DNA from 3 places in the Paraburkholderia sp. A1RI-2L genome. Region 3 is predicted to be linked to each of the others. Evidence: predicted binding sites of a transcription regulator. Region 3 holds the regulator's gene; each other region holds the start of a gene.
What was found. Region 3 encodes HrcA, which represses chaperone genes, less so after heat shock. Its sites were predicted from a motif close to TTAGCACTCNNNNNNNNNGAGTGCTAA; they were not measured.
Positions count from the first base shown of each region.

Region 1: a site for HrcA is predicted at 1,664-1,690, ahead of groES (co-chaperone GroES). Genes of this name have one in related genera too.
Region 2: a site for HrcA is predicted at 2,005-2,031, ahead of rpoH (RNA polymerase sigma factor RpoH). Genes of this name have one in related genera too.

Region 1 is NZ_JARBTA010000001.1:2,109,704-2,113,888, forward strand. Features, by position in the region: gene groL (chaperonin GroEL) at 1-1,240, opposite strand, end outside; gene groES (co-chaperone GroES) at 1,285-1,575, opposite strand; gene PWP93_RS09760 (DUF2252 domain-containing protein) at 2,031-3,422, opposite strand; gene PWP93_RS09765 (SulP family inorganic anion transporter) at 3,515-4,185, opposite strand, start outside.
Region 2 is NZ_JARBTA010000001.1:2,473,289-2,477,473, reverse strand. Features, by position in the region: gene PWP93_RS11305 (cytochrome ubiquinol oxidase subunit I) at 1-536, opposite strand, end outside; gene cydP (cytochrome oxidase putative small subunit CydP) at 526-813, opposite strand; gene rpoH (RNA polymerase sigma factor RpoH) at 1,008-1,949, opposite strand; gene PWP93_RS11290 (nuclear transport factor 2 family protein) at 2,534-2,917, shown strand; gene leuA (2-isopropylmalate synthase) at 3,088-4,185, opposite strand, start outside.
Region 3 is NZ_JARBTA010000001.1:2,232,751-2,236,935, forward strand. Features, by position in the region: gene hemH (ferrochelatase) at 1-893, opposite strand, end outside; gene hrcA (heat-inducible transcriptional repressor HrcA) at 1,126-2,145, opposite strand; gene PWP93_RS10245 (NAD kinase) at 2,367-3,278, shown strand; gene recN (DNA repair protein RecN) at 3,286-4,185, shown strand, end outside.

The DNA.
Region 1 (4,185 bases), 120 kb from region 3:
CGGGGACGATGCCTTCTTCAACGGCAGCACGGGTTGCGTGCAGCGCGTCTTCCACGCGTGCCTTCTTTTCCTTCATTTCGACTTCGGTCGCAGCGCCGACCTTGATCACTGCAACGCCGCCTGCCAGCTTGGCAACGCGCTCTTGCAGCTTTTCACGGTCGTAGTCCGAGGTCGCTTCTTCGATCTGCGTGCGGATTTGCTTCACGCGCGCTTCGATGTTCACGGCTTCGCCTGCGCCGTCGATGATCGTCGTGTTTTCCTTGCCCACTTCGATGCGCTTCGCTTGACCGAGCTCGTTCAGCGTTGCCTTTTCGAGCGTGAGGCCGGTTTCTTCAGCGATGACCTGACCGCCGGTCAGAATCGCGATGTCTTCCAGCATGGCCTTGCGACGGTCGCCGAAGCCCGGAGCCTTCACAGCAACGGTCTTCAGGATGCCGCGGATGTTGTTGACGACCAGCGTGGCCAGTGCCTCGCCTTCGACGTCTTCAGCGATGATCAGCAGCGGACGGCCAGCCTTCGCGACTTGTTCCAGAACCGGCAGCAGGTCACGGATGTTCGAGATCTTCTTGTCGAACAGCAGGACGAACGGGTTTTCCAGGACGGCGACTTGCTTGTCCGGGTTGTTGATGAAGTACGGCGAGAGGTAGCCGCGGTCGAACTGCATGCCTTCGACGACTTCCAGTTCGTCTTGCAGCGACTTGCCGTCTTCGACGGTGATGACGCCTTCCTTGCCGACCTTGTCCATCGCTTCAGCGATGCGATCGCCGATCGACGTGTCGCTGTTCGCCGAGATCGAGCCGACTTGCGCGATTTCCTTGTTGGTCGTGCAGGGCTTGCTGACCTTGCGCAGTTCGTCGATAGCTGCTGCGACGGCCTTGTCGATGCCGCGCTTGAGGTCCATCGGGTTCATGCCCGATGCGACGTACTTCATGCCTTCGCGCACGATCGACTGGGCCAGGACCGTAGCGGTCGTGGTGCCGTCACCGGCGTTGTCGCTGGTCTTGGAAGCGACTTCCTTGACCATTTGCGCGCCCATGTTCTGGAGCTTGTCCTTGAGCTCGATTTCCTTTGCGACCGAGACACCGTCCTTGGTGACCGTCGGGCCGCCGAACGAGCGCTCGAGGACCACGTTGCGGCCCTTCGGACCCAGCGTGACCTTCACTGCGTTGGCGAGAATGTTCACGCCTTCAACCATCTTGGAACGGGCGGAATCGCCGAACACGACGTCTTTAGCTGCCATCTTCTAACTCCTTGAATTCTTGATGAATGAGCGGTGGTCTGAACTTACTTGTTCACCACGGCCATGATGTCTTCTTCGCGCATCACGAGCAGTTCGTTGCCGTCGACCTTGACGGTCTGGCCTGCGTACTTGCCGAACAGGACGCGGTCGCCGACCTTCACGTCGAGCGCGATCAGGGCGCCCTTGTCGTCGCGCTTGCCCGGGCCGATGGCCAGGACTTCACCTTGATCCGGCTTTTCTGCCGCTGCGTCCGGGATCACGATGCCCGAAGCGGTCTTGGTTTCTTGATCCAGGCGCTTGACGATCACGCGATCATGCAAAGGACGAAGGTTCATGGATAGATCCTCTATCTTGGTTGGGACTTGAAGAGACAAAACCTGGCTGACGACAACCACCAGCCAGCGATGTTTGGCACCAGAGTTGTTAGCACTCTCATGCGGTGAGTGCTAATTATATGGACGGGGAATGACAAATTCAAGAACGGGCCGGATGGGTTTTTTTGGCACACCGCGGTGGCCGGCGAGCCCACGATTCCGAGCCTCGGGCACCCGAACCCGAGCTCGCCAAACGGGCGCAAGCCGCGGAATCATGGTCATTTTTATCATTAAAAACAAAGATTTATATTAACCACCCGCTGACCCACGAGTCTTCTGACGATAGCTAACACATGACAGGCTGACGCATCCTTCAAATCATGCCCCAATTTCACGACGCGCCCCAGGGGAATCCCTAAACATCGAGCAAGTATTGAGGTCTTGATCAAATTCCTGGCGAACCCCAGCCTCATTGATCATTGATGTATGACCTGGATCCGCCCCGACTTGACCGCTATCTTCAAGACCTCCCAATCGGCTTCATTGCGGTCGGCGTAAGCGAGCGCGAATCGCTCGACTGCCTCGTCGAAAGCACTCGACTTGCCGATATAGCCGCAGATGAGTGCCGGATCGCCCGCCTTGGCCATCGAATGGGCCAGCGCGTGCGCGCAGGAGACCGCATATTCCCCGAGATCCTCGGCACCGAAGGTGGTGAAATCGAATGCGCCTTTCATGTCCCGCAACTGGCGCACGTAGCAGTCGTTTCCGGTGTGCCGCATCTTCGACCACCCGAGAAAGATATCGCTCGCCGACTGCAGCAGGCGCTGTCCGTTCACCACACGCTGGCCGTGGTTCGGAAAACGGCTCGGCGGCACATAGCCCTCCAGCACGGAGGCGCGCGCCTCCTTCAATTGAAGGAATAGCGGGGACTCGCCATCGGCCATGAACAGCGCCTGATAGCACCGCGTCCCGACCGAGCCAATGCCCACGACCCGAATGGCCACATCCACGAGTTCATAGCGGTCGAACAGTGCGCGCCTGTCATCGGGGAGCGTCAAGCGGTAGTCGGCGAAAAACCGCCGGACCTGCGCCTCGTACTGCTTTTGGTCGTGCGGGCTCGCCAGGGGAACGTGATACACGAGCGGCGCCACGTCCTTGATGCGCAGCTTGCCGTTGACGATCTCGGTGGCATGCCCCATCTCGGAACGCGACGACTGCAGCCGCGCCTTCTCGATCACCGCCAGTTCTTTCTGTTTTTCCTCCAGCGTATCGGCAATCGCGAGCATGCTCGCGGCCCTGAACTGGTAGTACCAGACGTCGAGCGTATCCATCTGGCTGAACCTGACGATCTGCTGCCGAAACGTCTCGCACAGCCGCCGCACCACGGCGCGCTGATCGCGCGTCGCCAATCCGCGTTCGCGCGCGGCGATCACGAACGAGGTCGCCAGCCTGCGCAGATCCCAGTCGAACGGGCCGGGCAGCGTTTCGTCGAAGTCGTTGGGCCCGAACAGGATGCGCCGCTCCGGGCTCGCGAACAGTCCGAAGTTCGCGAGGTGCGCATCGCCGCCCAGCTGCACGGTCACGCCGGAATGCGGCAGCTTCGAAAGGTCATGGGCCATCAGCGGCGCGGCGCCGCGATAGAACGCAAACGGATTCGCGACCATGCGCCCGTAGCGAATCGGTATCAGCTCGGGCACCCGCCCCACGTTGGACGCGTCGAGCAACGCGAGCGGATCCCGATCGTCGAGCCGGCACACCGCCAGCTTCGCGCGCGGCGCCATTTTGCGCGCCGCCTTGCCGCGCCCGATTCGCGACGCCAGCGAGCCGCGCCCGCCAAACAGCATGGACGGATCATCCAGCACAGCCACGGCTCCCGGGCCAGCGGGTTCTTTCGCAGGTTCATTGCGCTTGTCTGCAGCGGTTTTAGCCACGCGTCATCCCCTCTTCCTGTTCGTTGGCTTCAGCCTGGTTTCGCATCGTCGGGCGAAGCCGCCGGTGTGTCCGGAGCAACGTTGCTGAGCGCCTCGATCGCGGCATCGACCGTCGCGAAGATCTCGCGATGCGCGCCTCGCGCACGCAGCGCCTTGTAGCGCTCGATCTCACGGCGCACGCCGGTTGGAAGCGCGACGGCCGCAATGCCGATACCGCGCCGGTCGAGCTCCTCAGCCAACTGGATCAACGCCTTGCCGCCCGTGTAGTCGATGTTGTTGATCACCGACGCATCGATCACCACCCAGCGCGGCGCCGGATTCGCGCCGTTCACGAGCATCAGCACTTCCTCGGTGAAGCGTCCGGTATTCGCATAGAAGAGATCCGCTTCGAACCGGTAGACGACGATGCCTGGCACCGCGAACAGATTCGGCTCGACGCGATGCGGAACCCAGTGGCCGGAGGGACTGCGCGTGAGCACGCGCGTATGCAGGCGGTAGCTATGCCGCACATGAGCGATCAGCGACAGCACGACGGCGGCGAGAATGCCGTGCATCACATCGACGAACACGACCACGCCCGCCGTCAGCGAGGCGACGATCAACTCGTCTTTCTGCATGCGATAGAGCTCGGCCAAACCTTTCGCGTCGATCAGCTTCACGCCGATCATGAAAACGATCGCCGATAATACCGCCGCGGGCA
Region 2 (4,185 bases), 240 kb from region 3:
TTGAAGATCACCTGGAAGAGGCTCGTGAGCTCCATTCGCATGGTTTCGTAGTTGAACGCAGCGCCCACGGGGTTCTGCATCCAGCCATTGGCGATGAGAATCCACAGTGCGGAAAGATTCGAGCCGAGCGCGACGAAGAACGTGGTGAGCAAATGCCCGCCCTTCGACATGCGGTTCCAGCCGAAGAAGAACAGGCCCACGAAGGTCGACTCGAGGAAGAACGCGGCCAATCCTTCCACGGCGAGCGGCACGCCGAAGATATCGCCCACGTAGTGCGAGTAGTACGACCAGTTGGTGCCGAACTGGAATTCCATCGTGAGTCCCGTGGTGACACCCATCACGAAATTGATCGCGAAGAGCTTGCCCCAGAACTGCGTCATGTCCTTGTAGATGGCTTTGCCGGTCATCACATAGACCGATTCCATGATGACGAGGAGCCATGACAGGCCCAGCGTGAGCGGCACGAACAGGAAGTGGTAGAGCGCGGTGACCGCGAACTGCAGCCGCGATAGATCAACGGTTTCGCTAATTGGCATGGCGCAGATCCCTTTGAGATGGAGGTGCTCCGGGCGGACTGGCACCGGGCTGCATGGGCACGGAGAGGAGGGCTTGGGCGACCGCTGCCGGCGGCATGCTCATGTTCTCGGCCTGCGGATGGCTAAAAAATGCGTATTTGAGCGCCATCAGCAGCACAAGCTTGAGGGCGAGGACGAGAACGATGTCGCGGCTGAAGGTCGGGCCGCGAGCCCACTGAAGCAAGCGCACGCGCAGCAACGGTCGCGCACGCGCAGGCGAACCGGAGGTTGGAATCATGACGATGTCAGATTAGGGCCGAATCACACATGAAATCATCTTACGAAGAAATGGGAAATTACGGCATGAAGATGTACGAATTACTGTAGGGCAAAAGAAAAAGCCCCACTCTCGGTAAGAGTGGGGCTTTGCGTGCCGAGCCTCGTGGCGCGGCCTTCTCGCGGCTTCGTGCGACTCAGTGTCTCAGCTGAAGCTTAGGCGTACTCGGCCAGCGCAGTGCGCATCTTCTTCATGGCGCTGGCTTCGATCTGGCGGATGCGCTCGGCCGAGACGCCGAATTCGTCGGCCAGTTCGTGCAGCGTCGAGCCGCCCGAGCCGTCGTCGTCGACGTTCAGCCAGCGCGCCTCGATGATGCGGCGGCTGCGCGCATCGAGGGCTTCCAGAGCGCTTGCAATGCCGTCCGATTGCAGGCGGTCGCGTTGGCGCGAGGCGATCACGGCGGTGGGCTCGCTATGCGAGTCGGAGAGCCAGGCGATCGGGGCGAACGACTCTTCGCCGTCTTCGGTCTGGCTTTCGAGCGCGATGTCCGAACCCGAAAGGCGCGTTTCCATCTCCACGACTTCTTCGCGCTTCACGTTCAGTTCCTGCGCGAGGCCGTCGATTTCCTCGGGCGTGAACGACTGCAGGCCCTGCTTGTGGCTGCGCAGGTTGAAGAACAGCTTGCGCTGCGCCTTGGTCGTGGCGACCTTCACCATGCGCCAGTTGCGCAGGATGTACTCGTGAATCTCCGCCTTGATCCAGTGCATGGCGTAGGACACGAGACGTACGTTCTGCTCGGGGTCAAAGCGCTTCACAGCCTTCATCAGGCCGATATTGCCTTCCTGGATCAGGTCGGCATGCGGCAGGCCGTAGCCCAGGTAATTGCGCGCGATGGACACCACGAGGCGCAGGTGCGACAGCACAAGACGGCGCGCGCCTTCGAGATTGTTTTGCTCGCGAAACTCGGTCGCGAATTGGCGCTCCTCTTGCGGCGTCAACATCGGGATCCGGTTCACGGCCTGAATGTAGGCGTCGATGTTGCCGAGCTGGCCGGGCAGCATGGAAGCGTTCGCGAGCGCCAGTACACCCGAACCCCCGGCCTTGGCCGACGACGGGCTAAGCACACTCGGAAGGGTCATGGTCATTGCGTTGCTCACGTAGCGAACTCCTAAGGGATCTTGCGAAAGTCAGACATCGACTCCACGGTGGATGTTAGCACTCTCAATTAACGAGTGCTAATACTTCGAGTCTGTAGGGACTTCAAGGTTCCGTTCACTCCTATCGAAATATTTGTTTCGATAGATTTCGACGAATCCGCGAGAGGCAAGCTGGACGGGGTTTGCCGCGCGGTGCAGTCCTGGAAGACACTGAAGGCCGAAGAAATACTCTAGAACGCGTTGCCATCCGTCGCGGATGAAGTCGAGGAAAAAGCCGGGAATCGCGATGCGCTCCAGAGGCGGCTGACACCCTGGGGTCACGCCTTTATCATGGCCCTAATTTCTCCGCCGGGATCTGTTCAATAGACAACGGGGCGGCCCAAAAGTGCTGCGATGCGACATTCATGGCCGGTCAGGCACGTCGCGCTGCGCATTGGCGATGATTTATCCTGGATGGAGGCGATGCTTTTGATCGCAAGTTTCCATGCGTCAAAACCTGGTATAAATTTCATCGAGGCGCGTGCGAGAAATCTTCGGCGCGGATCGACGCGACGATGCGGACTCTTGCGCAAGGGGCTCGAGCAATGGCTGCAAAAATAATCGATGCGATTCGCGGGTTGGAGCGCGAGCGGTTTCGCGCAATGGTGGACGGCGACGGCTCGTCGCTGGAACAACTCCTCTCCGACAACGCCACCTTCATCCACACGAACGGCAAACGAGAGACCAAGCAGCAGTTCATCGATGCGATCACGGCGGGGCGCCGCCGCTATCGCCAGATCGAGATCCAGTCGCAGGATGTGCTGCCGGTGGGGCGCGAGGCCTGCGTGATCTCGGGCCGCGCGCTGATCGAAATGGAAGCGAACAACGGCGCGTTGCTCTATCCCATTGCCTACACGGCGATTCAGACCCAGGAGGATGGCCACTGGCGTCTGCTCGCGTGGCAGGCGACGCGTTGCGCTGTCGAGTGACGACCGGTAGGTCCACTCGCCGATATCGCTTGCTGAGCGTATCGGGCGCACGCCGACGGCCCGTTTTGCCGCCGGCGCTCAACGCTAAGCCCGGGTACTGCTTTCTGCCGAACCGCTGGTTTCACCATGCCGCCGCGTCTGTGCGAGGAGCGGCATGCATGCCGGTGTAATCAGGCCGCCGCGCGCTGGTCAACCCGAGGCCAGGCGGCGCGGTTGACCGCGCTCACCACGGCGGCGACAGCCGCATGGGCGGCGTCGTCGGCCACGCCGGCGCCGTGACGCAGCGGCTGGCCGCCCACGCGGCAACCGACGAATACCGCCGTGGCGCCCTGCGTCGTGCGCATGGTTTCGAATGAAGTGATTTCGACGCTTTCCCCCGAGGCTGCCGCAATCGCCCCGGCCATTGCCTGGGCGTGGGCCTGATCGATCTGCGCCGCTGCCGGCATGGCGACGTCGCGGCCTTCCCAGCGCACCCGCCCCGCGCCGGCGTGCGTGGCTGGACCGTGCGTCTCGAGGTATTCGCGCGTGAAGAGCGCGCAAATTGCGTCGCCCGAAATTTCCTCGCCCGAGCCGTCGGTGACCGTCTGCACGGCGTGGCTGAATTCGATCTGCACGCGGCGCGGCGGCGTGAAGCCCATGCCGCGCTCGAGCAGCCAGGTGGCGCCGCCCTTGCCCGACTGGCTGTTCACGCGGATCACGGCGTCGTAGCTGCGGCCGAGATCGGCGGGATCGATCGGCAGATAGGGCACTTCCCAGACGGCGTCGGGTTGTTGCTGCGCAAAGCCCTTGCGGATCGCGTCCTGATGCGAGCCCGAAAACGCCGTGAACACGAGGTCGCCCGCATACGGGTGGCGTGGATGCACCGGCAACTGGTTGCAGCGCTCGACCACGCGGCGCACGGCGTCGATATCGGAGAAGTCGAGGCCCGGGTCGATGCCTTGCGTATAGAGATTCATTGCGAGCGTGACGAGATCGACATTGCCGGTGCGCTCGCCGTTGCCGAACAGGCACCCCTCGATGCGGTCCGCGCCCGCGAGCAGCGCCATTTCGGCGGCGGCCACGGCCGTGCCGCGGTCGTTGTGCGGATGCACCGAGAGCACGATGCTGTCGCGGTATGCGAGGTTGCGGTCCATCCACTCGATCTGGTCCGCGTAGACGTTGGGCATCGCGGCTTCGACCGTCGCGGGCAGATTCACGATCATCTTGTGATCGTGCGTCGGGCGCCAGGTCTGGGCGACGGCGTCGCAGACTTCGCGCGCGAACGAAAG
Region 3 (4,185 bases):
TCGATGGTCTCGAGGCAGTCCGCCGTAAAACCAGGACAGAACACGTCGGCGCGGCGCACGCCGCCCTGTCCGAGCTCCTTGAGCGTCGGCGCGGTATAGGGCTGCAGCCACTGCGCGCGCCCGAAGCGGGACTGGAACGTGACGCGGCATTCCACCGGCGTGAGTTCGAGCGCATGCATGAGGAGCGAGGCCGTCTGCTGGCATTGATCGTGGTACGGGTCGCCGAGATCGAGCGTGCGGCTCGGCACGCCGTGAAAACTCAGCACGAGGCGATCTCCCGCCGCGAAGTCGGGGCGGCCGTGCGCCTGCCAGTACTCCCGCACCTGCGTCGCGAGCGCCCCGATATAAGCCGGATGGTCGTGATATGCGCGCACCGTGCGAATTTCCGGCTGGTTGCGCATGCGCCGCAGTTTGGCGAACGCCGCGTCGAAAGCCGTGGCCGTGGTCGACGCCGAGTATTGCGGATACATCGGCATGAGCAAAATGCGCTCGGCGCCGGCGAGCTTGAGCTGGCTGAGCATCGCCGCGATATCGGGCGTGCCGTAGCGCATCGCATGGTCCACGAGCACGGCGTAGTCGTTCAGATGCAGCAGATGGCGCAAGCCGTCGGCCTGCTTCTGCGTGTGCACGCGCAGCGGGGAGCCTTCGGGCGTCCAGACCGCCGCGTATTTCTTCGCCGACGAACGGCTGCGAAACGGCAGGATCAGCCCGCGCAGGATGACCTGCCAGATGGGCGCGGGAATCTCGACCACGCGCGGATCGGAAAGGAACTGCGCCAGATAGCGGCGCACGGCGCGCGGCGTGGGCGCGTCGGGCGTGCCCAGATTGATGAGCAGCACCGCGACGCGATGCGCACCGGCTGACTGCAGGGGTCGCTCCAGGTCGAAACGCATAGGCGGTCAGGGACGCCGCGCTTCAAGGCGCGGCAAAGGTTGCACCAGTGCGCATTATAGCGGGCGTGACTTGCGCCGGGCCGGCTCCAAAGCCCGCTCACGAGGCGCGGGATGCACGGCGGCGGCGCACGCCAACCCCCCACCGTTAGCCATTCGGCCAGTGGCGCGCGGCCCGGCTCCGGGCGATGATCGGTGCAAAGGGAAACGCGGGCAAACCGCGCGGCAAGCGCTTTCAGCTCTGGCTAAGCGTGAGCGAGAGCAGGCGCGCGGTGATGTCCACGATCGGAATCACGCGGTTGTAGGCCATGCGCGTCGGGCCGATCACGCCGAGCGTGCCGACAATCTTGCCGTTCACTTCGTAGGGCGCGGTCACCACGCTCATTTCCTCGATCGGCACGAGGTTCGACTCGCCGCCAATGAAGATCTGCACGCCCTGGGCGTGGCTCGACACGTCGAGCAGCTGCAGGAGACTCGTTTTCTGGTCGAACACGTCGAAGAGCTTGCGCAGGCGCGCCATGTCCGACGACAGATCGGCCACTTCGAGCAGGTTGCGCTCGCCGGAAATGAGCACGGTCTCGCCAGTATCGGTTTCGTCGGTGCTCGCGGTCACGGCAGCGTGCATGAGCGTGGTCATGTCGCCGCGCAGCGCGTCGATCTCTTCGCGCAGGCGCCGCCGCACCTCGTCGAACGAAAGTCCGGCGAAGTGCGCGTTGATGTAATTGGAGGCTTCGATGAGCTCGGAAGGCGTGAAGTCGCGCTGCGTCGCCATGATGCGGTTCTGCACGTCGCCTTCGGGCGTCACGATGATGAGCAGGATTCGCTTGTCCGACAGGCGCATGAACTCGACCTGCTTGAACACGTGCGTGCGCCGCGGCGTGAGCACCACGCCAGCGAACTGCGAGAGATTCGAGAGTACGCTGGCCGCCGCCGCCACCACCTTTTGCGGCTCGCCGGGGCGCAGCGTGGTCTTGACCGCCCGCGTGAGCGCGTCGTCGTCGGCCGAGGGCTCGACGGTGAGCAGGGTGTCGACGAACAGGCGGTAGCCGCGCGGCGTGGGCACGCGCCCTGCCGAGGTATGGGGGCTCGACACAAGCCCCAGCTCCTCGAGGTCCGACATCACGTTGCGGATCGTCGCCGGGCTCAGCTCCAGGCCGGAAAAGCGCGACAGCGTGCGCGAGCCGACCGGCTGACCTTCGGCGATGTAGCGCTCAATCAGCGTTTTGAGGAGGGTTTGTGCGCGAGGGTCTAGCATGACTGAAAATTCTAGCCTAATGCCGGGTTGGCGGCGAGTCCGCCCGCGCTCGCGCCTGCGGCCCGGCCGTCCGGAAACCGTGGCAGCCTGCGCACTGTTTTGGCCGGTCTGTCATCGCCGCGTCACGCCGGCCTGCAAAAAAGGGGCGCAGCCCCTGCCCACGCCCCGTGGACAAGGGCTGCCAGGTTCTTTTCGAGACCCGACTATGGTGTAATGCCGGCATGCAGATCCAGAAGATCCAGAGCCAGTTCAAAACGGTTGCGCTCGTCGGGCGCAGCAATACGCAAGGCATCGGCGAGCCGCTGATGGCGCTCGCCCACACGATTTCGCAGCGCGGCTTCGACGTGGTGTTCGAAGCGCACACCGCCCAGGAAATCGGCGCCACCGGCTATCCTGCGCTGCAGATCGCCGAAATCGGCGCGCGCGCAGACGTAGCCGTGGTCCTCGGCGGCGACGGCACGATGCTCGGCACCGGCCGCCAGCTCGCGCCCTACCGCACGCCGCTCATCGGCATCAACCACGGGCGTCTGGGCTTCATCACCGACATCCCGTTCGCCGACATGCAGGAAGTCGTGCCGCAACTGCTCGCGGGCAGCTTCGAGCGCGAGGAGCGCTCGCTGCTCGAATCACGCATTACGCGCGGCGGCGACCCGATCTACCACGCCCTTGCGTTCAACGACGTGGTGGTGAACCGCAGCGGCGTTTCAGGCATGGCGGAACTGCGCGTGCACGTGGACGGCCGCTTCATGTACAACCAGCGCTCGGACGGGCTGATCGTCGCCACGCCCACTGGCTCGACCGCCTATTCGCTCTCGTCGCAGGGGCCGTTGCTGCATCCGCAGTTGCAGGGCATCGTGCTCGTGCCGATTGCGCCGCACGCGCTCTCGAACCGCCCGATCGTGCTCCCCGACGACTGCAAGGTCAGCATCCAGATCATTGCGGGACGCGACGTCAACGTGAACTTCGACATGCAGTCGTTCACGGCCCTCGAACTCAACGACGTAATCGAGGTGCGCCGCTCGCGCCATACCGTGCCTTTCCTGCACCCGGTCGGCTACAGCTATTTCCGGACGCTGCGCCAGAAGCTGCACTGGAACGAACACCCCTCGCTGCAAGACGACCCGGAAGACTGACGCCGCCATGCTCCGCCATCTTTCGATCCGCGACTTCGTGATCGTCGCCGCGCTCGACCTTGAATTCGATAACGGCTTTTCCGTTTTCTCCGGCGAAACCGGCGCGGGCAAGTCGATCCTGATCGACGCCCTTGCGCTCACGCTCGGCGCGCGCGCCGACGCCGGCGTGGTGCGCACGGGCGAAAGCCGCGCCGACATCACCGCCGAGTTCGACGCCGCGCCGCACGTGGCGCAGTGGCTCGACGAGCAGGCGCTCGCCACGCCCGACGGCGAGGACACCGTAATGCTGCGCCGCGTAGTCGACAGCGGCGGGCGCTCGCGCGCGTTCATCAACGGCACGCCGGCCACGCTCGCGCAACTGCGCGAGGTGGGCGAGCGCCTCGTCGACATTCACGGCCAGCACGCACATCAGTTGCTCATGCGCCCCGACGCGCAGCGCGAGCTGTTCGACACGCACGCGGGCCTGGTCGACACGGCTACCGCCGTCACGCGCGCGTGGCGCGCCGCCCGCGACGCGCGCCTCGCCGTGCAAACCGCGATGTCGCGCGACCGGGAACTCCAGCTCGAGCGCGAGCGCCTTGCCTGGCAACTCGCCGAACTCGACAAACTCGCGCCGCAGCCCGGCGAGTGGGAAGAGGTGAACGCCGAGCACGTACGGCTCGCGAATTCGGCGAATCTGATCGAAGGCGTGCAAGGCGCGCTCGCGGCGCTCTCCGAATCCGACGAGGCGATGATCTCGCATCTGAACTCGATCGTCTCGAAGCTGCGCGATCTCGCCGAAGTCGATCCCGCGCTTGGCGACGCGCTCGCCGCGCTCGAACCCGCGGCGATCCAGTTGCAGGAAGCGGCCTACTCCCTCTCCCATTACGCCCAACGGCTCGATCTCGATCCGCAACGGCTCGCGCAG